4 regions of the Martelella sp. FLE1502 genome follow, and region 3 is predicted to be linked to each of the others. Evidence: predicted binding sites of a transcription regulator. Region 3 holds the regulator's gene; each other region holds the start of a gene.
What was found. Region 3 encodes LexA, which represses DNA repair genes until DNA is damaged. Its sites were predicted from a motif close to TGTTCNNNNTGTGTTCNG; they were not measured.
Positions count from the first base shown of each region.

Region 1 (5,928 bases), on a different contig from region 3:
TGAAATCATGCCTGCCGACAAGCACCTGGGCCGCCGCATGCATCGCCGCATGATCGAGCGGCTTCGGCACCCACCAGCCGCGCTTCCACTCCAGCGCCGGATGGGCGCGGCGGTTGATGATGCGATAGAGGTAATGCCGCCGAAGTGCGGAAAACCGGGCATCGAAATCCGGCTCGGCCTCGACCACATCGACCACCGAAATACCATCGCCGGCAAGCCTGAGATGCGCATTGACCGCATTCAGAATCGTGAACGGGCTCCAGGGCTTCGCGAGATCGACATGCACCACCTGGCCGCGGGCATGAACGCCTGAATCCGTGCGCCCCGCCCCGCGGATGGAAACGGTCTCGCCGGAGAACCCAGCCACCGCCTCCTCCAACGCGCTCTGCACCGAGCGCCCCTCGGCCTGGCGCTGCCAGCCGACAAAGGCCGTGCCGTCATATTCGACCTTCAGGCGGTAACGCGGCATCAGGCAAGCACCGTTGCCGGGAGAAGCGGCGTGCCGCGCAGGAAATCCTCTGCCGATAGCGGCTTTCCGCCGGCCTTCTGCAGCCGGAGGAGCCGCACCGCGCCGTTTCCGCAGGCGATCGTGAGGTCTGGACCCGCAAGCACCGTGCCGGGCGCCCCCTCGCCTTCGCTGAGCGCGCTTTCATGCACCTTGACCCGCTCCAGCCGCTTGCCCGCCGGCACCTCCATCCAGGCGCCCGGAAACGGCGCGAGCCCCCGGATATGATTGTGCACCTCGGCGGCCGGCCGGCCGAAATCGATCCGGGTTTCGCCCTTGTCGATCTTCTTCGCATAGGTCACGCCATCTTCGGCCTGCGGCGTCAGCGGCAGATCGCCCGCCTCGAGCTTTACCATCGCCTCCGCCATCAACCGCGCGCCGTCATGCATCAGCCGGTCGTGCAGCACGCCTGCCGTCATGTCCGGACCGATCGCGACCCGCTTGGTCAGCGCCACCGGCCCGGTATCGAGCCCCTTTTCCATCTTCATGATCATCATGCCGGTCTCGCTGTCGCCGGCCATGATCGCGCGCTGGATGGGTGCCGCGCCCCGCCAGCGGGGCAGGAGCGAAGCATGGCCGTTATAGGCGCCAAGCCGCGTTCCGTTCAGAATAGCCTCAGGCAGCAGCAGACCATAGGCGACCACCACCGCGACATCGGCATCGAGCGCGGCGAAGGCGGCGCGATCTTCGGATTCACGGAAATTTTCCGGCGTGCGTACCGGCAGGCCAAGCAGTTCGGCCGCCTGATGCACCGGCGATTTGACTTCCGTAAGCCCGCGTCGGCCTGCTGCCCGCGGCGGCTGGGTATAGACGCACGCAATATCGTGGCCCGCCTCCTTCAGCGCCCGAAGGGTGGGAACGGAGAATTCCGGCGTGCCCATGAAAATGATTCTGAGGGTCATGATCGCTCCTTCCGGCCCACGCAATGCGGCAACCGCGAAACCGCAGCAACCGGATAGATAGAACGCGGCCGCCGCGTTGCCAAAGACAAATCTCCCGCACCCGGAAATACACCGAACCGCAACGGCCTCCCAGCGGGCCGAAACGACGCGCTTCGATGTCGCAAGCAGGCCTTCAGGGTTCGCCAATCAACGGAAGCGCGGACCCGCTCTCACCATGCCGTTTCGAGCGTCTTGCAGGCATGCCGCCTCGATGAAGCATGTCCTAAAGCTTGTGCTTGGCCGCCTTGGTGAACTTCTTGATCACCCGATCGCGCTTCAGGCGCGACAGATAATCGATGAACAGCGCGCCGTCGAGATGGTCGATCTCATGCTGCAGGCAGGTGGCGAGCAGGCCGTCGGCCTCGATTTCCTGTTCCTTGCCGGCAAGGTCTGTATAGCGCACCCGCACGCTCGCCGGACGTTCCACCTCGGCATAAAACTCCGGTATCGACAGGCAGCCCTCCTCATAGACCGAGCGCTCGTCCGAGGTGTGCAGCACGGTGGGGTTGATCACCACCATGGGCTGCTTTTCGCCCTCGTCCCTGTTGGCGACATCGAGCACCAGCATGCGCCGGGGCACGCCGACCTGGATCGCGGCAAGGCCTATGCCCGGAGCCTCATACATGGTCTCCAGCATATCGTCGGCAAATTTCTTCAGGTCGTCGTCTATGCGCTCGACCGGTTTCGAGACCGTACGCAGCAGAGGGTCCGGCAAAATAATCAATGGCATCGTGGTCATGCCCACCCCATAGCGCATGTTCGCGCCGGGGGAAATATTTTCATACGGTCTACCTCAACCCTCCCGTCCTCTTTGTTGCCTGCTAATCATTTTGTTCACGTTTTGATCTTTATTTCAAGAGAAATCTGCGCTAGGTTTGAGATAAGAGAGGTAACGTTATGGATGCAGTGATGGCCCGACTGGCAGCAATGGACACGGCGACGCTCGCCATGGCCGGCGCGTTGTGCATTCTGATAGCCGCCCTCGTCATTCTCCTGGCCCGGCGCGGCGGGGCGCGGCAGGACAAGGGCCTCGAACGCGAGCTGCAGCAGCTGGTGCAGGCGCAAAGCGAGATGCAGGGCCGCATGGCGACGATGGCGGAACTGTTCGGCAGCCGCCAGTCGGAGCTGAATGCCGCGCTCGGCTCTCGCCTCGACGGTCTTTCGCAAAGGATCGGCACCACGCTGCACCAGCAGCACCAGACCACCCACGAAAACCTCAGACGCCTGCAGGAGCGGCTTGCCGTCATCGATGCGGCGCAGAACAATATCCAGTCGCTGGCCAAGGATGTGGTGGGCCTGCAGGCGATTCTGTCGAACAAGCAGACCCGCGGCGCTTTCGGCCAGGGGCGGATGGAGGCGATTATCGCTGATGCCCTGCCCGCCGGCAGCTTCCGGTTCCAGGCGACGCTGTCGAACGGGACCCGGCCCGACTGCGTGGTGGACATGCCGAACGGCGCGCCGCCCCTGATCATCGACGCCAAGTTTCCGCTGGAATCATGGAACGCCATGCGCGCGGCGGACAGCGACGAGGCGGCGCGCGCCGCGAGCCAGCGTTTCCGGCGTGATCTTGATACCCATCTCCGCGATATCGCCGGCAAATATCTGTTGCCCGGCGAAACCCAGGACACGGCCTTTCTGTTCGTGCCTTCCGAATCGATTTTCGCCGATATTCACGAGCACTATGAGGCGGTGGTGCAGCGCGCCCATGCCATGCGCGTGGTGATCGTCTCGCCGACGCTGCTGCTGTTGTCGATCCAGGTCGTGCAGGCGGTGATGAAGGACCAGCGCATGCGCGAACAGGCGCATCTGATACAGGGCGAGGTCGCCAATCTGTTGGCAGACCTCACCCGCCTCAACGAGCGCGTGGCAAAACTGGAAAGCCATTTCAACCAGGCCCGTCAGGATGTCGAGACGATCCGGATATCCACGGGCAAGATCGCCCGGCGCGGCGAACGGATCGCGACGCTGGAATTCGAGACCGGCCGAAAGGATGCTGAACTGTCTTCCACGCCTGATGAGGAACAGCAGGGGCTCGGTCGCATGAAACTGCGCGTCGTCGATGAGGACTGATTGCCATCGCGGCTTGCGCGCAATAAAAGCGCAAGAGAGAGCACCGGCGGCCGGTTTCGCAATAGGCCGACTGGATGCGATGTTTGAGTGTGCCGGACCGGCGAGGCGTGAAAGACGGCCTCGCCTTCCGGCGGAAGGCTTCGCGTAGACCAGGCGAGGCTGACGGGAGTACTGCCATGATCACGGTTTTCGGTTCCATCAATATGGATCTCATCGCCACCACGCCGCGCCTGCCGAAGCCGGGCGAAACCGTGGCGGGAACCTCCTTTGCCACGGCTCAAGGCGGCAAGGGCGCAAACCAGGCGCTTGCCGCGCGCCGCGCGGGCTCCGCCGTGGCCATGGCAGGCGCCGTCGGCAATGACGAGTTCGCATCCGCCGCAACCGCCCTTCTTGCCGAGGCCGGCGTCGACCTTTCAGCCGTGAAAACCACCGATGGCCCCACCGGCACGGCGATGATCCTTGTCGGCGGCGACGGCGAAAACGTCATCGTCATCAATGCCGCGGCCAATGGCGAGGTCACCGAGGCAGATGCCGAGGCTGTCGTGGCGGGAATGGCGGCAGACGACATATTGGTGCTGCAGCTCGAAATTCCGGCCAATGCCATCCGCGTTGCGCTAAAGGGTGCCCGCGAGAAAGGCATCCGTACGATCCTCAACACCGCGCCGCTGACGCCGGAAGCGGCCGAGCTCGGCGCGCTCGCCGATATCGTGATTGCCAATGAGACCGAGTTCGAGCGGCTCGTCGGGGCTGAAGAGCTCGGCAGCGAGGGGCGGATCGCGATGCTGAAAACCCGCCATGACGAAACCGGCCAGACCATCGTGATCACGCTCGGGGCCGAGGGCGTGGTTGCCATGCATGAGGGCGACTTCCACCGCATCGACGCGCTGAAGATCGACCCGGTCGATACCGTCGGTGCCGGCGACACCTTCTGCGGCTATTTCGCAAGCGGGCTCGATCAGGGGCTGCCATTCGCGGAGGCCGCGCACCGCGCCGCTGTCGCGGGCGCGCTCGCCTGCCTGAAGCCCGGCGCCCAGCCGTCGATCCCGGAAAAGGCCGCGGTCGACGCACGGGCCTGAAATCATCGGTCCCTGGCTTTACGCCATCCATTTCCCGGAGATCATCGGGCGGTTCAGACCAACCGGCCGATGATCCAGCCGCGCGAGGTTTTTTGACCTTGCCGGACGGCGGAAACGCAAATCCGCATTCGTCTTTCAGGTAGACGCCCGACGCCAGCGCCCTATTTCAAAGGAGGCTGCGCTTGTCGGGCGCTGCCGTTCGGCATGGTCACAAGAACCCGAATATTGGGGCGCTGGACCCCAATTGTTAAATTTTTTACTTTTCTTTTGATCCATTTTGCGAGATGACGCGTTAATGCCCTATCCAGACGCGCCAAGGTGCCGGCTCGTCCGGCAGTCTGGAAAAAAGGGGGTGCGCCCCGTGCCCCGGCACATCATCCCCCGATGTGCCGGGGTTTTTCGTGTCGAGTCCAGGCTTCGCGGCCGGAGCGGCAGGGCGAGATCGCCCTGCCTTCCTCGGAGAATTCAGGCCTTGTTCTTGTTGTAGACGTCGAAGACGACGGCGGCGAGCAGCACCAGGCCCTTGATCACCTGCTGGTAATCGATGCCGATGCCCATGATCGACATGCCGTTGTTCATGATGCCCATGATGAAAGCGCCGACCACAGCGCCGACGATTTTGCCGACCCCGCCCGACATCGATGCGCCGCCGATGAACACCGCCGCGATCACATCAAGCTCGAAACCGTTGCCGGCCTTGGGCGTGGCGATGTTGAGGCGAGCGGCGAACACGAGACCGGCAAGTGCTGCCAGCATGCCCATGTTCACGAACACGATGAAGTTCAGCCGCTTGGTATTGATGCCTGAAAGGGCCGCCGCCTTCTCGTTGCCACCGATGGCATAGACCCTGCGCCCGAAGGTCGTGCTTTCGGTGATGAAGGTGTAGATCACCGTCAGGATCGCCATCGAGATCAGCACGTTCGGCAGACCGCGGAACGAGGCGAGTTTCCAGGACACGAACACAAGCACGCCGGCGACGATGATGTTGCGGCCCAGGAAGAAGGACAGCGGCTCATCCTCGATGCCGTAGGCGACGTTGCGGGCCCGCGACCGCCAGGCGAGATAGACGATCGCGCCAGCGGCGATGATGCCGGCCACAAGCGCTGTCATGTTCGGCCGGCCGACGCCGAAGAGATCGGGCACGAAACCGGTCGACAGCAGCTGGAACGATCCCGGGAACGGCCCGACCGACTGGCCGTTGAGGATCCAGAGCGACAACCCGCGGAAGATCAGCATGCCGGCGAGCGTGACGATGAAGGACGGGATGCGCCAATAGGCGACCCAGTATCCCTGCCACGCCCCGATCAGCATGCCTGCGAAGATGCAGGCAAAGAAG
Region 1 is NZ_JBAKFQ010000030.1:30,110-36,037, forward strand. It holds gene truA (tRNA pseudouridine(38-40) synthase TruA) at 1-469, opposite strand, end outside; gene fmt (methionyl-tRNA formyltransferase) at 469-1,407, opposite strand; gene def (peptide deformylase) at 1,670-2,185, opposite strand; gene V6767_RS19590 (DNA recombination protein RmuC) at 2,344-3,516, shown strand; gene V6767_RS19595 (ribokinase) at 3,693-4,592, shown strand; gene mmsB (multiple monosaccharide ABC transporter permease) at 5,058-5,928, opposite strand, start outside.
Region 1: V6767_RS19590 (DNA recombination protein RmuC) is a predicted target of LexA. The motif match lies at 2,278-2,295, and genes of this name have one in related genera.

Region 2 (5,928 bases), on a different contig from region 3:
AGCGCCGTCAGAGCCTGCGACAATCCGGCGATATCGATGCCGAGGTCGTCGGCCCTGCGCCGGTCGAGGGTGAGGGCAAGCTGCGCCTGCGAGGCGTCATTGCTCAGCCGCGGGGCGGAAAACATCGGGTCGGCTTCCATCGCGGCCACGATTTCGGACGCTGCAACGGCGAGCTTCTCATGCGTGGAACCGACCAGCGCGACGCTGAGCCCGTTGCCGCCGCCCCTGATATTGAGCGAATTGGGCTGGAAGGCGAAGGCGCGCACCGCCGGAATCTGACCGGCGGCCATGTTGACATCGCCGGCGATCGCGCTCTGCACCCGTTCGCGTTCGCCCCAGGGGGCGAGCGTCATCACCATGAAGCCGCTATTGGTGTTGCTGCCGAAGCCGGAGATCGAGAACACGCTTTCGATCTCGCCGCTGTCGAGCAGCGGCTGCAGGCGCTCTTCCACCTGCTGGATGCGGTCGCGGGTATAATCGAGGCTGACGCCCTCTGGCGCGGAAACCCGCATCATCAGCATCGAGCGGTCCTCGCTCGGCAGCAGTTCGTTGGTGATGTTGGCATAGGCGAGATAGGCGCCGAACATCAGCAACGCGCCGAAAGAGAGCACGACCAGCGGGGCGGACAGCGCGAAGCGCAGCGTATGCGCATAGAAGCGGTTGAAGCCGTTGCCGAGACGCGTCGCAAGCCCGGGCTTGCCCTCCTTGTGCTGGACCAGAATGCGCGAAGCCAGCATAGGGCATAGCGTCAACGCCACAAAGGACGACAGCATCACCGCGAAGGCGAGCACGAAGCCGAATTCGCGGAACAGGCCGCCCGCCTGTCCCGGCAGGAAGGAGAGCGGCACGAACACGGCGGCAAGGGTGGCCGTGGTGGTGATCACCGCGAAGAAGACCTGGCGGGTGCCGAGCACGGCCGCCGCACGCGGGCCCATGCCGAGCGCGCGCAGGCGCACGATATTTTCCAGCACCACGATCGCGTCGTCGACCACCATGCCGGTGGCGAGCACGATTGCGAGCAGGGTCAGGATATTGACCGAGAAGCCGGCGAGATAGATCGCGGCGAGCGTGCCGACGAGCGCCACCGGCAGCGTGATCGCCGGAATGATGGTCGCCCGCCAGTCGCGCAGGAACAGGAAGATGATCGCCACCACGATCAGCGCGGCAAGGGTCAGCGAGCGGACCACTTCCTCGATCGAGCCCGAAATGAACACCGCGTCGTCGCTCGAAACCTTGATCGTGGTGCCTTCCGGCAGATTTGGCCGGAGCTCCTCGATGACCCTGTGCACGCCCTCCGATATCTCCAGCGTGTTGGATTTGGCCTGGCGCACAATGCCGAGACCGATGCCCGGCTGGCCATTGTAGCGCAGCGCGGTCGCAGCCGTATCCGGGCCGAAGACGACGGTCGCCACATCCCCGAGGCGGACATTGTCGGCGACCTTCAGATCGGCGAATTGTTCCGGCGTGGTGATATCCGCCGTCGCACGCACGCCGAGGGCCTGGGTGGTGCTGGTGAGCGAGCCGGCCGGCACGTCCCACGACATGTCGGAAAGCGCATTGGCGAGATCGGCAACCGTCAGACCGCGACTGGCGAGTGCGGCCTGATTGATGTCGATGCGGAAGATCTTTTCCCGGTCACCATAGACCGCGACATCGGCCACGCCTTGCACGGCGGCAAGCCTGTCCTCGATATTGTCTTCGACATATTTGGTCAGGTCATCGATATCGAGCGTCGAGGAGGTGACCGCCAGCCGCAAGATCGGCTGCGCGTCCGAATCCGCCTTGACGATGCGCGGCTCGTCGGCGTCATCAGGCAACTGCCCCTCGACCCGGCCGACCGCGTCGCGCACATCCATAGAGGCGACGTTGATATCGGTATCCTTGCTGAATTCCAGCGTCACGCGGCTCGACCCGGTCTGCGACTGCGACGACATCGACTTCAGCCCGGAAACGCGCGCCACCGCGCCTTCGATGACATCGGTCACCTCGCGGTCAACGGTTTCCGGCGAGGCGCCGGTGAAGGTGGTGCGCACGGTGATCACCGGCTGGTCGACATCCGGCAGTTCGCGCACCTCGACGCCGAAATAGGCGGCAAGGCCGGCGACCACGATCAGCGCGTTGAACACCAGCGCCATGATCGGCCGCCGCACGAAAATCGCGGTGAAGCCATGCTCGGTCGCGTGCTCGACAGCGCTCTCCTCGATCTCGTCGCGCTTGTCGGCGGGCGGGGTCTCCTCGCTCATGACGACGCCTCCGCGTTCGCCTGACGCACAGCGCCGCCCTCGCGCAGGCGCTGGATACCCTCGATGATCACGGGATCGCCCTCTTCCAGCGCGGCATCGACCAGCACCAGATCGGGGTCGCGCTGGATCACCCGGACGCGGACCTTGTGCGACGCGCCATCGACGATGTGCCAGACATAGGCGCCGCCGGAATCCCACTGGATCGCAAGCGGATCGACGCCGGGATATTCATCGCCCGGAAACCGCATGGTGACATCGAAGGACATGCCGGCCCTGAGCGCATCATTGTCGTTGTCGAGGCGCGCGCGCACGGTGAAGGTGCGGCTTGCCGCGTCGATCCGGTTGTCGACCGCCTCGACCACGCCGTCAAAGCGCTTCTGGGGGGCGGCGACCAGACTGGCCTCGACCGGCGCGCCGGGCGTAACGGCGGTGGCGAAGCGCTCCGGCACATCGAAATCGACGAGGATCGCCGAGCGATCATCAATGGTGACGATCTCCGAAGAGGTGGTGACATAATCGCCGACATTGACGCCGACGATGCCGGCGACGCCCGAAATCGGCGCGACGATCTGCCGGCGGGCGAGATTGAGTTCCGCCGTCTCGAGATCGAGTTGCGCGGATTTTTCGGCGATCTCGGCGTTGTAGACTTCGAGATTGGAGATCGAGGAGCTGATCTTGCGGTTGATCTCGGCCTGCCGGGCGGCGCTTTCGAGCGCGACCTCGGCCAGATTGCGCGCCAGAACCTGCTCGCGATCATCGAGCTGAACGATGACGTCGCCCTTCTCCACCCTGTCGCCGGAGGATATGCTGATCTCCGTGATCGTGCCGGCCTGTTCCGGCAGCAGGGTCACCGACTGGATCGCGGCACCACTGCCGATCGCCATCAGTTCGTCGTTGACCGTGCCCATCCTCACCGGCGCGGTAACGACCTGAACGGCGCCGCCGAAACCGCCCCCCCGTCCGCCGGACGGGGCGCTGGCCGTCTCGTTATTGCCGGCAATGCCCATCGAGGCCAAGAGTTCGCGGCCATCCGGCGCGAAATAGAGCCAGGCCGCGGCCCCGACTGCCAGAACGCCGAGACTGACGGCAAGCTGTTGATAAAGACGCATTCATGACCTCGGACTGGCAACTTGGGCGGGATTACTGAAATCGAAGTATCGTCATCGTTCCCGCCTCCGCAAGTCGCCAGATCAAACCTCACCAAATTGTAATGTTACCTCCGTCTGGCGGCGCATAATCGGTGGCCGGTATTGCCGGGGATGTGCTTTTTTTGTTCTCATTTCCCGCGCCGCCTTCACCTTTGCCATGCAAGCCACTAGATTGACCTCATGAATCAAGGTGACGACAATATTCCGTTTTTCGACGAAGACGACGCGCCGCAGCCCGCAGCGCCCGCCCGCTCCGGCCTTGCCGCACGAGCGATGGCCGCGCGCCGCGCGCCGGATGCGCCCGATTATCTCTCCGGCCTCAACCCCGAGCAGCGCGATGCCGTGGAGACCACGGAGGGGCCGCTTCTGGTGCTTGCCGGGGCCGGTACCGGCAAGACCCGGGTGCTGACCACCCGCATCGCCCATATCCTCGCCTCGGGCAGAGCCTATCCCAGCCAGATCCTCGCCGTCACCTTCACCAACAAGGCCGCGCGCGAGATGAAGGAACGGATCGGCGCGCTGGTGGGCGGCGCGGTCGAGGGCATGCCCTGGCTCGGCACGTTTCACTCGATCGGCGTCAAGCTTCTGCGCCGCCATGCCGAGCTTGCCGGGCTGCGCTCCGACTTCACCATTCTCGATACAGACGACGTGCTCAGGCTGCTCAAACAGTTGATCCAGGCCGAGGGGCTGGACGACAAGCGCTGGCCGGCCCGCCAGTTCGCCGGCATGATCGACAACTGGAAGAACAAGGGGCTGACGCCGAAGACAATTGCCGAAGGCGACGCCCGCGCCTTTGCAAACGGTCGCGGCCGCGAACTCTATCAGGCCTATCAGGACCGACTGAAGACGCTCAACGCCTGCGATTTCGGCGATCTTCTGCTGCACCCGATCGAGCTGTTCCGCCAGCACCCGGATATCCTCAAGGAATACCACAGGCGTTTCCGCTACATTCTGGTGGACGAGTATCAGGACACCAACACGGCGCAATATATGTGGCTGCGGCTGCTCGCCCAGCGCCCGGCCGGCGACGAAGGCCCGATCAACATCTGCTGCGTGGGCGATGACGACCAGTCGATCTATGGCTGGCGCGGGGCGGAGGTCGACAATATCCTGCGTTTCGAGAAGGATTTCCGCGGCGCCAAAGTGATCCGGCTGGAGCGCAATTACCGCTCCACCGCGCATATTCTCGGTGCCGCCGGCAATCTGATCGCCCACAACGAAGGTCGTCTCGGCAAGACGCTGTTCACCGAGCGCACTGATCCCGACGACAGCAAGGTGCAGGTCCATGCCGCCTGGGATTCCGAGGAGGAAGCCCGCGCCGTCGGCGAGGAGATCGAGCAGTACCAGAAAAAGGGCGAAGCGCTGAACGACATGGCGATCCTGGTGCGCGCCTCTTTCCAGATGCGCGAATTCGAGGACCGGTTTGTCACGCTGGGGCTCAACTACCGCGTCATCGGCGGCCCGCGCTTCTATGAGCGCCTCGAAATCCGCGACGCCATGGCGTTTTTCCGCCTCACCTGCCAGCCGGCGGACGATCTGGCGCTGGAGCGGATCATCAACACGCCGAAGCGCGGTCTCGGCGATGCCAGCGTCCGCAAGGTCCACGACTATGCCCGCGCCCGCAACATTCCGATGCTGGCGGCCGCGCGCGAGCTGATCGACACCGACGAGCTGAAGCCGAAACCGCGCAAGGCGCTGTTCGACGTCGTCACCCAGTTCGACCGCTGGCAGGACCTGTTGGAAACCACGCCCCATACCGAGCTTGCCGAGCAGATCCTCGAAGAGAGCGGCTATACCGAGATGTGGCAGAACGACCGGTCGGCGGAAGCGCCGGGCCGGCTCGAAAACCTCAAGGAGCTGATCCGCTCCATGGAAGGCTTCGAGAGCATGCGCGGCTTCCTCGAGCATGTCTCGCTGGTGATGGATGCCGACAACAACGAGGACCTCGACGCCGTCTCGATCATGACGCTGCATTCGGCCAAGGGTCTGGAGTTCAAGACCGTGTTCCTGCCGGGCTGGGAAGAAGGCCTGTTTCCGCACCAGCGCGCGCTCGACGAGAGCGGCCGGGCGGGGCTGGAGGAAGAGCGACGGCTGGCCTATGTCGGCATCACCCGCGCCAAGCGGCACTGCCATATCTGGTTCGTGTCCAACCGCCGCATTCACGGGCTGTGGCAGTCCACCATGCCGTCGCGGTTTCTTGATGAGCTGCCTGAGGCCCATGTCGAGGTCGGCGAGACCGAGGTGTCCTATGGCGGCTACGGCCAGTCGCGCTTCGACCGGGCCGAGCCGTTTTCCAACACCTATGCCACGCCCGGCTGGAAACGCGCGCAGGGCAACCGTTCCGACGCCACCCGCGACAATTGGGGCACCCGCTCCGGCCACGCGGTGGAGCGGATCGGCTACGGCGAAAGCGGCCCGCGCGGACGCACCATCGAGGGCGAACTGGTGGCGCGCTCGACCGGCGAGGAGGCTTCCGTCTACGCCATCGGCGACCGCGTCTTCCACATGAAGTTCGGCAATGGCAACATCACGTCGAT
Region 2 is NZ_JBAKFQ010000033.1:3,084-9,011, reverse strand. It holds gene V6767_RS20475 (efflux RND transporter permease subunit) at 1-2,243, opposite strand, end outside; gene V6767_RS20470 (efflux RND transporter periplasmic adaptor subunit) at 2,240-3,352, opposite strand; gene V6767_RS20465 (ATP-dependent helicase) at 3,572-5,928, shown strand, end outside.
Region 2: V6767_RS20465 (ATP-dependent helicase) is a predicted target of LexA. The motif match lies at 3,504-3,521, and genes of this name have one in related genera.

Region 3 (5,928 bases):
ACGTCCAGGAAATGCAGCCCCATCAGGATGATGATCACGCCGCCGACCTTGCTCAGAATATCCATATACTGGCGCAGCAATTGCCCGATGGTGGACGCGCCCGCGCCGAGCGCCACGAAGATCGTCGCGAAGCCAAGCGTGAAGAAGAAGGCCGGCAGCAGCACCGCCCACTGGCTTGCCGGCTTGGCTTCGCCGCCACCTTTCAACTGGTCGACCGATATCCCCGCCATGTAGCAGAGATAGGGCGGCACCAGCGGCAGCACGCAGGGCGAGAGAAAGGACAGCGCGCCGGCCAGAAGCGCGCTCAGAAGGGAAATATCGCCGATCGACAAGAAACCTGCTCCAACACCTTGCAATTGCGGGCGCGGGCAATGCCCGAAACCCATGCTCGCGACAGCGTAAATGCCCGCGCAACACGTCCGCGGGTCTTAAACCAGATGACCGGTCAAATCCAATCACCTTTCCGCGCGCCGAAAACCGCCCTATTATCGCTTTCGCGGCGAGATTCCGGGTTGACCTTCATAAAGACCCTTTCTATGTTCCGCCCACTTTCAGCCGGGCATCCGGCTCGGGAGAGCGTAGCTCAGCCGGTAGAGCAACTGACTTTTAATCAGTAGGTCCAGGGTTCGAACCCCTGCGCTCTCACCATTTTGTTTTTCAGCCGGTTTTGATTTTCCTTCCCCGCTTCGTTAAAACGCGGCCAAGCGCCAGGCGTATCAATCTCGAGGGACCGCATGCCGCATATGTTCGTCAATCGACCGCGTCTTCATGACGTGATTGCCGATACGCCGGCTAAGCGAAAGAATTTCCGCTGGGAGACGATCAACGCGATCGCCTATCAGGCCGGCGGGCTGATCTTCATTTTCGGCAGCATCTGCTTCTTTCCGGCGCTTTCATCCTATGCCGATCTTGGCGCCTGGATATTCTTCTTCGGCTCGCTGATCTATCTGCTCGTGACTGGCCATGACCTGATCGAGGTCTTCGTCTACGCCAGGCAGCGCAAGGACCCGGAAACGCTGTGGGACAGGCTGGAAGCCTGGGCGGCCTGGACCTATGTCTTTGGAACCGCGCTGTTCGTGGTTGGCAGCGTTTTCTTTCTGTCGTCCGTCGACCTTCCCAAGGCCGGCGCGTGGTGTTTCATCATCGGCAGCGTCTTGTTCGTGGTCGGCGCGGTCATCAACGTCATCCAGATCGTCCAGGCCGACGATCTCGTCACCCTGCAGATGATGAACCTGACGGCCCTGACCTTCGTGGTCGGCTCGGCGCTCTTTGCCGTCGCCTCCATCCCCTATCTCTGGACGCTTGCCAGCGAGCGCGACGAAACCCTGCTGGACGGTTTCCTGGCGTGGCAATATCTGGTCGGCAGCGTCCTGTTCTTCATCGGCGGTCTGTTCAACTACCGCCGCGCCTATCGCGTGGTCGCCACCGCACTGGGAAAACCGACATCCTATGCGCTCCACCCGCTGAAGCCGCTGGCGCCCAGAAGGAAGAAACGCTGGGAAGAGTGAAACCGACCTCGCGGTTTGTCGATTCGTGTCCCGCCCCGCACCGGCGGCGCGAAACCCCTTGATTGCCGGGACTTCCCCGGGCTTGCGGAACACAGTGAGAACATGTATATTCGTTCTGGATTTGTTTCGAAGGGCCAGGGGCAGGAAATGCTGACACGCAAACAACAGGAATTGCTGTATTTCATTCATGAACGGATGAAAGAGACCGGCATTCCGCCGTCCTTCGATGAAATGAAGGAGGCGCTGGACCTCGCGTCGAAATCCGGCATACACCGGCTGATCACCGCGCTGGAGGAACGCGGCTTCATCCGCCGGCTTCCCAACCGCGCCCGGGCGCTCGAAATCCTGCGCATGCCGGACAGCGCGATCGGCCAGCAGCCGCGCCGGGGTTTCTCGCCAAGCGTGATCGAGGGCTCGCTCGGCAAGAAACAGGAAGAGCCGAAGGCGCCGGCCAGCGCCAATGACGGCGGCTCGGCGGGCATTCCAGTCATGGGCCGGATCGCCGCCGGTGTGCCGATCTCCGCAATCCAGGAAAACACCCATCAGATCACCGTGCCGGCTGAAATGCTGGGCGCGGGCGAACATTATGCGCTGGAGGTGCAGGGCGATTCGATGATCGAGGCCGGAATTTTCGACGGCGACACGGTGATCATCCGCAATATCGCCACCGCCTCGCCCGGCGATATCGTCGTGGCGCTCGTCAATGACGAGGAAGCGACCCTGAAGCGGTTCCGCCGCAAGGGCGCCTCGATCGCGCTGGAAGCGGCCAATCCGGCCTACGAGACCCGTATCTTTTCGGCAAACCAGGTCAAGGTGCAGGGCAAGCTGGTCGGCCTGATCCGCCGTTACCACTGAAGGTGAGCGTCTGCGGAACCGCGATCACCGGCAGATATTCGCCGGAGCGCCAGTCATAAAGCCGGTGCCTGTTCCACGGGCGGGTCAGTGCTCTGACCGATGTGCTGACTGAGATCGTCATCGGGCCGCAGGATGGTTTTACGAGCACTGGCGGGGGCGGTTGCGCTTTCGCATCCGCGATGCCTCCCGGCAACGGATTGGCGTTGCCTGCCTGCTGATCGGGTTCGCTGCCCCTGCCCGGCTCCGCGACCGAGCGCCGTATGTCGCCGTCGTCCATATTTCGACCAGCCGCCGGCGGGAGCGTGAATTGAAAGGCGCCGTGCTGGCGGCGCATTGCTGGCGTGACGAGGTATGCGCCGGAACGGCAGGTCTGGAATCCGGGGCGGTAACGGCTGACGACGATATCGGCATTGTCGCAGGCAAGGCCGGCAAAAGCCGGCCGGTCGACCGTCATGATTCTGAGGCCCATCAAGGTCGCATAGCACCATGCATCCTTCTTGCAGCGGAAGGTGCCGGGCGTCCGGGCGGATTCGGTGATCGTTTCGCTGAGCGCCCGCGCGGCGCTCGCCATATCCGTTGCTTCGAGCCGCGCGAAACGATCTTCCTCATTCAGCACCAGCGCGCTTTCCTCCACAGGCGGCAGCGTCTCCGCGAGTGTGAGTGCCGTTTCCCATTGCTCGAACACGAAGGATGGCGGCCGCTTCGTGGTGAGAGCCGCGACATTACCGGTGACGATCGCCACGAGATCGCCATCGCCAGCCACCAGGATTTGCGGCGGCGGAGGCTCGCGCGGCCATGAGATCAGCGCGAAGGAAACCGCTATCGGGATCACACCGAGGAGACGCAGACGCGTGCGCAACAACACGAGCGGCAGGAAGCCGGCGAGAAACAGCAGCAGAACCCCCTCCGGCGCGCGGCCTGTGGTAAACGCGCCGCCAAGGCTATCGACCCAAGTCGCCGCCTGCATCACCCAATCAAGCCCCCAGCCCATGACGATCAGAAACGGCGCGTGAAGATTGAGCGGCATGGCGATGAGCGATAAAAGCCCGGCCGGCATGACAACGAAGGTGACCACCGGCATGGCGAGCAGATTGCCAAGCAGCCCGTAGCCCGCGATACGGGAAAAATGATGGATGGCGAACGGCGTCGTCGACAAGCCGCCGATCAGCGCGGTGAGCACGATACCGGAGGCTGCGATCCAGAGCCAGCGGAGCGGCCCGCGGCTTTGGCGAAATCCTTGAGCGGGCCGGCGCTGCCATGCGCCATAGCCCGCGATCAGCGCCAGCGTGGCGGCAAAGGACATCTGCATGCCCGGCCCCACCACTTCGGCGGGCGTCACGACCAGAATCACCAGCGCTGCAAGCGCGACATTGCGCAGGCTGATCGCCGGACGATCGAAGATCGCCGCCGCCAGCATGACGGCCAGCATGATGAAGGCCCGTTCGGCGGACACCTGCATGCCCGATATCAGCAGATAGAACAGCGCCGCCGCGATCGCCGCGGCCGCTGCGATCTTCTTGGTCGAAACCGCCTCGGCCGCACGTGGCGACAGCGCCAGCAGCAGCCTGAGGCTTGAGAAGAAAATGCCGGCGGCGAGCGCCATGTGCAGGCCGGAAATGGCAATGATGTGGGCAAGACCGGCATTGCGCAGCGCATCGAGCGTGTCGTCGCTCAGCGCCCGCCGCTCGCCGGTGATGATCGCATTGGCAAAAGCACCGGTGTCGCCCGCAAGCACCGCACGAATACGTCCTGCAATGCCGTCGCGTATCCGCTCGATCGCAAAACCCGCCCGCACGCTGACGCCCGGCGCGGGCGCGAGGCCGGCATCGCTCGGCGGCCCATAGAAAAAGCCCACCGCGCCGATGCCGTCGAAATAGGAGAGGAACCCGAAATCAACCAGGCCGGGCATGACGGGCGCGGAAGGCGGCAGCAGCCGCCCAAGCCCCTGAATGGCGTGACCGATGCCGACAGGCGGCAAATTGCCGCGGGCAACAAGCGTGACGCGTTCGGGCGGACGGTGGATCACGGGGTCGTCCGTCGCCGTCACCCGCACAACATAGCGCCAGCCGGTTTCCGTCGGCTCGCGGCTTTCGACCACACCGGTGATATGGGTGGTCACCGGCGAATCGAGCATCACCGTGGCCCGCCGCGCCGTCTCCAGCGCCGCAAGCAGCGCGCCGCAGAGGAACAATGCGATGCAGGCGCTGACAACGGGCAAGAGCCCTCGGCCGTTGCGCAGCAAGACGGCCGCGAACACCGCCATGCCGCAATAGATGCCAAGGCCCAGCGAAGACGGGCTCTCGTCGAGCGAGAACCACCAGCCAATCCCGGTCGCCAGCACCACCGGCACAATGAGAAACGGCCGGCCGAATGCCTGCTCCTCCCGCCACAAGGCGGCAATATCGAACCGCCCTGCCCGGCCCGCGTCGCGCCTGCCAAAGCCGGCCTCGCGCTCGCCTTGCGGTTGGCGCCTTCTGAAAGGCGCGCGAAGCCGGTCGGCTCCGGCGCGCAAGCCCGTCGCCTTGTCTATCTCGCTCGTGCCTACCCCACTCCCGCGCATCCGAAACCGCCGCCCTACAACTTTTACATGTTGTGGCCAATGCTAATCGATTGCAATGCAAGCGCTGGCGGCAGAAGCAAAATTTTCCTTTTCTAAACCCCGTAAAACTTGCTAAACGCAGATATTACTCATCACCCGCCGCGCGGCTTCGTCGGCTTGGCAACACCTTGCCAATCCTATAGCTAATGAAAATCCCGATTGGCTTCGACAGCGTATTCGCGCCGGAAATTTGGAGGATAGGATGACGGAAACTGGAAAACTGCAACTCGACGGCAAGGAACTTGAGCTGTCCGTGGAAGAGGGCACATTCGGCCCGAAAGTCCTCGACATCGCTTCGCTCTACAAGCAGTCGGGCATGTTCACCTACGATCCGGGTTTCACCTCGACGGCCTCGTGCAAATCCAAGATCACCTATATCGACGGCGATAACGGGATTCTGCTGCACCGCGGCTACCCGATCGACCAGTTGGCTGAAAACGCCGACTTCCTGGAAGTCTGCTATCTGCTGCTGTTCGGCGAACTGCCGACGGCCACGCAGAAGAAGGATTTCGACTTCCGCGTGACCCATCACACGATGATTCACGATCAACTCACGAGGCTCTTTACCGGTTTCCGCCGTGATGCCCATCCCATGGCCATCATCTGCGGCGCCGTTGGAGCCATGTCTGCCTTCTACCACGACTCGATCGACATCTCCGATCCCTACAAGCGCGAGATTGCCAGCATCCGCATGATCGCCAAGATCCCGACGATCGCGGCCATGGCCTATAAATACCACGTCGGCGAGCCCTTCGTGTATCCGCGCAACGACCTCGGTTATGCGGCCAACTTCCTGCATATGTGCTTCGCCACGCCGTGCGAGGAATACAAGGTCAACCCGATCCTGTCGCGCGCGCTCGACCGGATCTTCATCCTGCATGCCGATCACGAGCAGAACGCCTCGACCTCGACCGTGCGTCTTGCCGGTTCGTCTGGCGCCAATCCTTTCGCCTGCATCGCGGCCGG
Region 3 is NZ_JBAKFQ010000014.1:82,988-88,915, reverse strand. It holds gene V6767_RS13560 (cytochrome c biogenesis CcdA family protein) at 1-332, opposite strand, end outside; tRNA gene V6767_RS13555 (tRNA-Lys) at 573-648, shown strand; gene V6767_RS13550 (YrhK family protein) at 735-1,508, shown strand; gene lexA (transcriptional repressor LexA) at 1,656-2,363, shown strand; gene V6767_RS13540 (ComEC/Rec2 family competence protein) at 2,317-4,875, opposite strand; gene gltA (citrate synthase) at 5,165-5,928, shown strand, end outside.

Region 4 (5,928 bases), on a different contig from region 3:
CAACCGCCTCGCCGACGGCATCTTTCATGTCCTCGAGCGACATCGGGTCCCTGTCGGCATCGTGAAAGCGGCCCTTGAGGTCGCTCGCCTTCCTGTTCTTTGCCCGCACGATGATTTCGCCGTCACGGATAATGTAGCGGATACGGTCGCCCGGTTTCAGATTCAGCATCTGGCGCACTTCAGCCGGAATCGTCGTCTGACCCTTCGAAGTCAATGTGCCGTAATACACGCTCATTTTTGGTTTCCTTACCCTGCGAAAATTGTAAGGAGTATCCTATCAGGAAAGGATCACTGCGACAATTCCTTCAGGCCGAGCCGGATCAGGGTCGCGCTGGCTGCATCCTCTCCAGCCTGTTTCAACGCGGCGGAGATCGCGCCTGCGGCCTGGTCTCGGGAATAGCCGAGATTGGTGAGCGCGGAAATCGCATCGGACACGGCGGCGGGCGCGGCGCCTTCGCCGACTTCCTTGCGGAAGGAGATGGCCTCGCTGTCGCCGAGCGAAAGCCCGGCGGGCACCTTGTTCTTGAGTTCGGTGACAATGCGGGTGGCGACCTTCGGCCCGACGCCCGGCGCGCGCGATACCGCGGTCTTGTCGCCGAGCGCGATCGCATTGGCGATCTCGCCCGCCGACAGCGTCGAGAGGATCGCCAGCGCCACCCGCGCGCCGACGCCCTGGACGCTCTGCAGCAGGTTGAACCAGCCGCGCTCTTCCGCGCTCATGAAGCCGTAGAGGCGCAGTTGATCCTCGCGAACGAAGGTCTCGATAAACAGCACCACCGCCTCACCAGGCGACCCGATGCGCGACAGCGTGCGCGCCGAGCAGTAGGCGACGTAGCAGACGCCATGAACGTCAACCACGACATGATCGTCGCCGATCTCGTCAATCACGCCCTTGAGCTTGCCGATCATGCAGTTCTTTCCTTTTGACGTGCCGCCTTCACGCGTATGCCTCTTGTTCTCGCAGCGTGTGCTGCTTGCCGTTCACCTGCCGCATAGCCCCAAACCTTCTCGCCCCGGAGGGGAGAGATGTCGCGAAAGCGACAGTGAGGGGGGAGTCTATCCTCACGCGCGCCCTCACGAGACGAGATGCCGCGCCACCCTCACTGCCCCTGTCGGGGCATCTCTCCCGCCAGCGGGAGAGAGTATTGGGAGCAAGCGTCACTTTTCATAACCAATCATTCATTCCGTGCCTGCCGAACCTATCGACAGACCGGCAGGCATTACCCCGCCGCCATCGCCGCCTTCATCATCTTGTTGCCGCCGCGATTGTGGCTGTGGCAGATGGCGATCGCGAGCGCGTCCGCCGCGTCGCTGCCCTTGAACTGCACGCGCGGCATCAGGACTTTCAGCATCATGTGGATCTGCTGCTTGTCGCCATGGCCGACGCCGATCACCGCCTTCTTCACCGCGTTGGGCGCGTATTCGGCGACCGGAAGGCCTGCGAGCGAGGGCACCAGCAGGGCGATGCCGCGCGCCTGGCCGAGCTTCAGCGTCGCCACCGCATCCTTGTTGACGAAGGTCTGCTCCACCGCCGCCTCGTCCGGGCGAAAGCCGTGCACCACCTCCGAAAGCCCGTCATGAAGCTGGCGCAGGCGCGAGGGTAGATCGAGATCACCGTCGGAGGTGACCGTGCCGGAATCGATGAATTTGAGCGAATTCCCCAACGTCTCGATAACGCCCCAGCCGGTGCGCCTCAGCCCCGGATCGATGCCTATGATGCGAATCGTCTTTTCCATGAATTCACCCTATCGTTCTTGCCCCAAGGCTTCCAGATAAAAGTGAACAAAACAAAAACATGCGGAGCGCCGGCCGGGCGTTCCACATGTATCGTGTCAGGGCGTTGGTATGTGGTCAGGCAGCGATGGCGTCGAGCCGTTTCAGATGTTCCTCGCCGAGCGTCAGTTCGGCGGCGGCGATATTATCGCGCAGATGCGCGCGCGACGATGTGCCGGGAATGACGAGGATATTCGGGCTGCGTTGCAGCAGCCAGGCAAGCGAGACCTTCTGGATTGAGGCATCAAGTTCGCTTGCGACCTGATCCAGAATATCGGCCTGATAGGGCAGGAAGCCGCCAAGCGGGAAGTACGGCACATAGGCGATGCCCTGTTCGGCTAGGCTGTCGATCAGCGCATCGTCGTCGCGGTGGATCAGATTGTAATGGTTCTGCACGCAGACGATCGGGGCGATGTCCTGGGCAATCTTCACCTGAGGCGCGGTCACGGTCGATATGCCGATATGCTCTATAAGGCCTTCCTCCTGCATCTTTCGCATCGCCTCCATCGGCGCGGCGATCTCGCTATCCTCGCTGAAACCGGTGGCGCTGCCCATGCGCAGGTTGACGATCGCGATCCTGTCGAGCTTCAGCCGCTCGAGATTGTCCTCGACCGATTTGCGCAGGAAATCCGGCTCGTGGTTCATGTTCCAGCCGCCCTCATCGTCGCGCCAGCCGCCGATCTTGGTGACGAGCGTGAGGTTGTCGGGGTAGGGATGAAGCGTTTCGGCGATCAGCCGGTTGGTCACGTAGGGACCGTAGAAGTCGGATGTGTCGATGTGGTCGATGCCGAGCGCGAGCGCCTCGCGCAGCACCGCGCGGCATTCGTCCGGGTCCTTCGGCTCGCCGAAGACATGGGGGCCGGCAAGCTGCATGGCGCCGAAGCCCATGCGGTTGACAGAAATATCGGTTCCGGGAAAAGTGAAGCGGCCGGCGGCCGAGGCGGGGCTGATATCCATGTTCGTCATGAGATTGATCCTTCTTTTGGGAGCGATGGCGAGGATATAGGAGGAAAGGGCTCGGTTGATAATCCGGACAATTTCGAATACCGTGATCGTTATGCCGAACAATGCTTTGCTGCCGCCCTTCGATGACCTGATGACCTTCCTCGTGATCACGAGAGCGGGCGGTTTTCGGGCGGCCGCCAGAAAGCTCGGGGTTTCACCCTCTACCGTGAGCGAAACCATGTCGCGGCTCGAAGCGGAGCTCGGCGTCCCGCTTCTCATCCGCACCACGCGCAGCGTCCACCTGACCGAGGCGGGCCGCGAACTGGCTGATCGTCTGGAACCGGTGCTCGCGGAGGCCCGCTCGGCAATCGCCGATGCGACCAGCAGCGAGGGCGCGGTGCGCGGGCGGCTCAAGATCCAGGTGCCGGGCGCCGTGATGGAGGATATCCTTCCGCCGATCCTCGACGGTTTCGCGAGGGCCCATCCGGAGGTGCGGGTGGAAATCCTCGTCGATGACCGTTTCACCGACATGATCGCCACCGGCTGTGACGCCGGCATCCGCTATGGCGAACACCTGGCGCAGGATATGATCGCGACGCCGATCGGTCCGGCGCGACAGCGCTTCGCAATCGCGGCTGCACCGGAGTACCTCGCGCGTCGCGGCACTCCCATCCATCCGCGTGACGTGCTGGATCATGACTGCATCCGGTTGCGGTTTGCGTCAGGCGCACTGACGGAGTGGGAGTTCGAGAAGGAGGGCGAAATCCTGCGGCTCGACCCGTCGGCCCGGCTGATCATCGCCACCGCCGGTTGGCGCGCCGCCGTCAAGCTGGCGATTGCAGGCCACGGGCTTATCGGCAGCTTTCGCAACTGGCTGGAGCCGCATTTTACAACCGGCGAACTGGTGCCCGTCCTGGAGGATTGGTGCCCTGATTTCGAAGGACCTTTCCTCTATTATTCCAGCCGCCTGACCCCGCGCCCGCTGCGCGCCTTCATTGATTTCGCGGCGGCGCATAGGCGAATGGCCAGGGAGATATGGTAGCGGGCTCTTTCTTCGGCCATCGCGACCGCCAGACTTTGCAAATCGGCCGGCCAGTTCCTAATTATGTGTCAAAGACACACATTCCGGGACAGGATTTTACATGACCAATTTCTCCATTCTCGACCTTTGTCCGGTTGTCGAAGGCGGCACCATTTCCGAGGCGTTGGATGCCACGCGGCAGATGGCGAAGAAGGCCGAAGAGGCGGGCTATACCCGCTTCTGGCTCGCCGAGCATCACGGCATGACGGGCATCGCCAGCGCCGCGACCTCGCTGGTGATCTCGGAGGCCGCGCGGGCGACCAGCACCATCCGCGTCGGCTCCGGCGGCATCATGCTGCCCAATCATTCGCCTTTGGTGATCGCCGAGCAATTCGGCACGCTGGAGGCGCTCTATCCGGGCCGCATCGATCTCGGCCTCGGCCGGGCGCCGGGTACGGACATGAACACGGCGCGGGCGCTGCGCCGCAATATCGATGCCGGGGCCCAGACCTTCCCGAACGATATCGTGGAATTGCAGCAGCTGATGGATGATCCGGTCGAGGGCCAGCGGCTGCTTGCCAATCCCGGCGCAGGGGCCAAAGTGCCGCTCTATATTCTCGGCTCCTCCACCTACAGCGCGCATCTGGCTGCCATGCTGGGGCTGCCTTATGCCTTCGCTTCGCATTTCGCGCCCGACATGCTGTTCGAGGCGCTTCACATCTACCGCACCAATTTCAAGCCCTCGGCCCAGCTGGACAAGCCCTATGTGATCGTCGGCGTCATGGGCGCGATGGCGGATACCGATCAAGAGGCAGATTATCTGTTCACCTCCGCCCTGCAGAGCTTCGTGGCGCTGCGCCGCAATGCGCGCGGCAAGACGCCCCGCCCGGTCGACAGCATGGACGGGCTCTGGACCGAGATGGAGAAGATGTCGATCGAACACACCTTCCAGTTCGCCGTCGTCGGCGGTCCGGAAAAGGCGAGAGCCAAGATGGAGGGCTTCGTCGCCGACACCAAGGCCGACGAGGTGATCATCTCCGTGCCCGTGCATTCGGTGGAAGCGCGGCTGAAGGCCGTCGGCATGTTCGGCGCGCTGCGCGATGAGCTTAAAGAGGCGGCGTAATCCCGCCTATTTCGGGAACACGAAACTGACCACGGCCCGGAGCCCCCAGCCTTCCGGGCCGTTGTCCGGCGCGGTCGCCCAGTAGCGGGCGCCAAGCGTCAGGCTGATCGGCTGTTTGCCGGCCATCACCAGCTTGCCGACCGTGAAGTCGATCGGCACTGTCCAGTCCTCGCCCACCCAGTCATACTGAGCCTCGCTGGTGAGCGAGAAGGTCCATGCCGATCTGGTGTTGTAGGAGATAAAGGGCTGGGTCATCGTGGTCGAGATGCGGCTCCTGTCGTCCGCGCCGGCATAGGACCAGACGTGGTTGGCGAGGAGGCCGGTCGTCCACGGTCCGTGCTCAAGCGCAAAGACGCCGGTCGGCCCCGCGCCCCATTTCTCGGTCCCGAGCAGATCATCAGTCGCCGTTGGCAGCAGGAAAACCGGCCCCGCGCCCCAGATCAGCCCATCGACGCCGCTGTCGACCGGCGAGACGAACAGCGACAGCAACGTATCGCCAAGCCCGAACTGATCGCCGGAGGGGCCGGCGATATCGCTCTGCTGCTCGATCGGGACGATGGTGCGGGTGATCAGGTTCCAGTCCGCGTTCAGACTGAAGGGGATGATCGGCTGAACATTGAGCTGCAACTGGTCGCCCTTGTCGGGGCCATAGCCGCGGTCATAATTGAACTGAAACGGCAACACCGTCAGCGGCGCGACCGGATTGGAAAGCTGCTTGGCCAGATCGGCCTGGGAATCGTCCGCCAGCGCACGGCCAGCCATCAACGCAAAGGCCATTGCGCATATTGCCGCGATGAAACGCATCTTCCCCTCCACCACAACCTCAACGTAAAAGTCAGTTCAATCCTATTCTCTCAAGGTTGCAAGCGTCGCCAACCCATGGAGCTATCGACTTTGCACGTTTTCCGCGTATGAGTGCAAATTTGCAACGATTCCCGCAGCCTATGCCACCGGCAACAAAAAAGCCGCCGATCACCTCGATCGGCGGCGCAGGCTCTGGCGAGCTATCCTTTTTACGGACGTCATCCTCGGCCTTGTGCCGAGGATCTAAGCACGGTCCCATTCG
Region 4 is NZ_JBAKFQ010000034.1:3,022-8,949, reverse strand. It holds gene V6767_RS20705 (AbrB/MazE/SpoVT family DNA-binding domain-containing protein) at 1-235, opposite strand, end outside; gene ruvA (Holliday junction branch migration protein RuvA) at 289-909, opposite strand; gene ruvC (crossover junction endodeoxyribonuclease RuvC) at 1,221-1,736, opposite strand; gene V6767_RS20690 (oxidoreductase) at 1,852-2,739, opposite strand; gene V6767_RS20685 (LysR substrate-binding domain-containing protein) at 2,831-3,760, shown strand; gene V6767_RS20680 (LLM class flavin-dependent oxidoreductase) at 3,861-4,862, shown strand; gene V6767_RS20675 (transporter) at 4,869-5,666, opposite strand.
Region 4: ruvC (crossover junction endodeoxyribonuclease RuvC) is a predicted target of LexA. The motif match lies at 1,779-1,796, and genes of this name have one in related genera.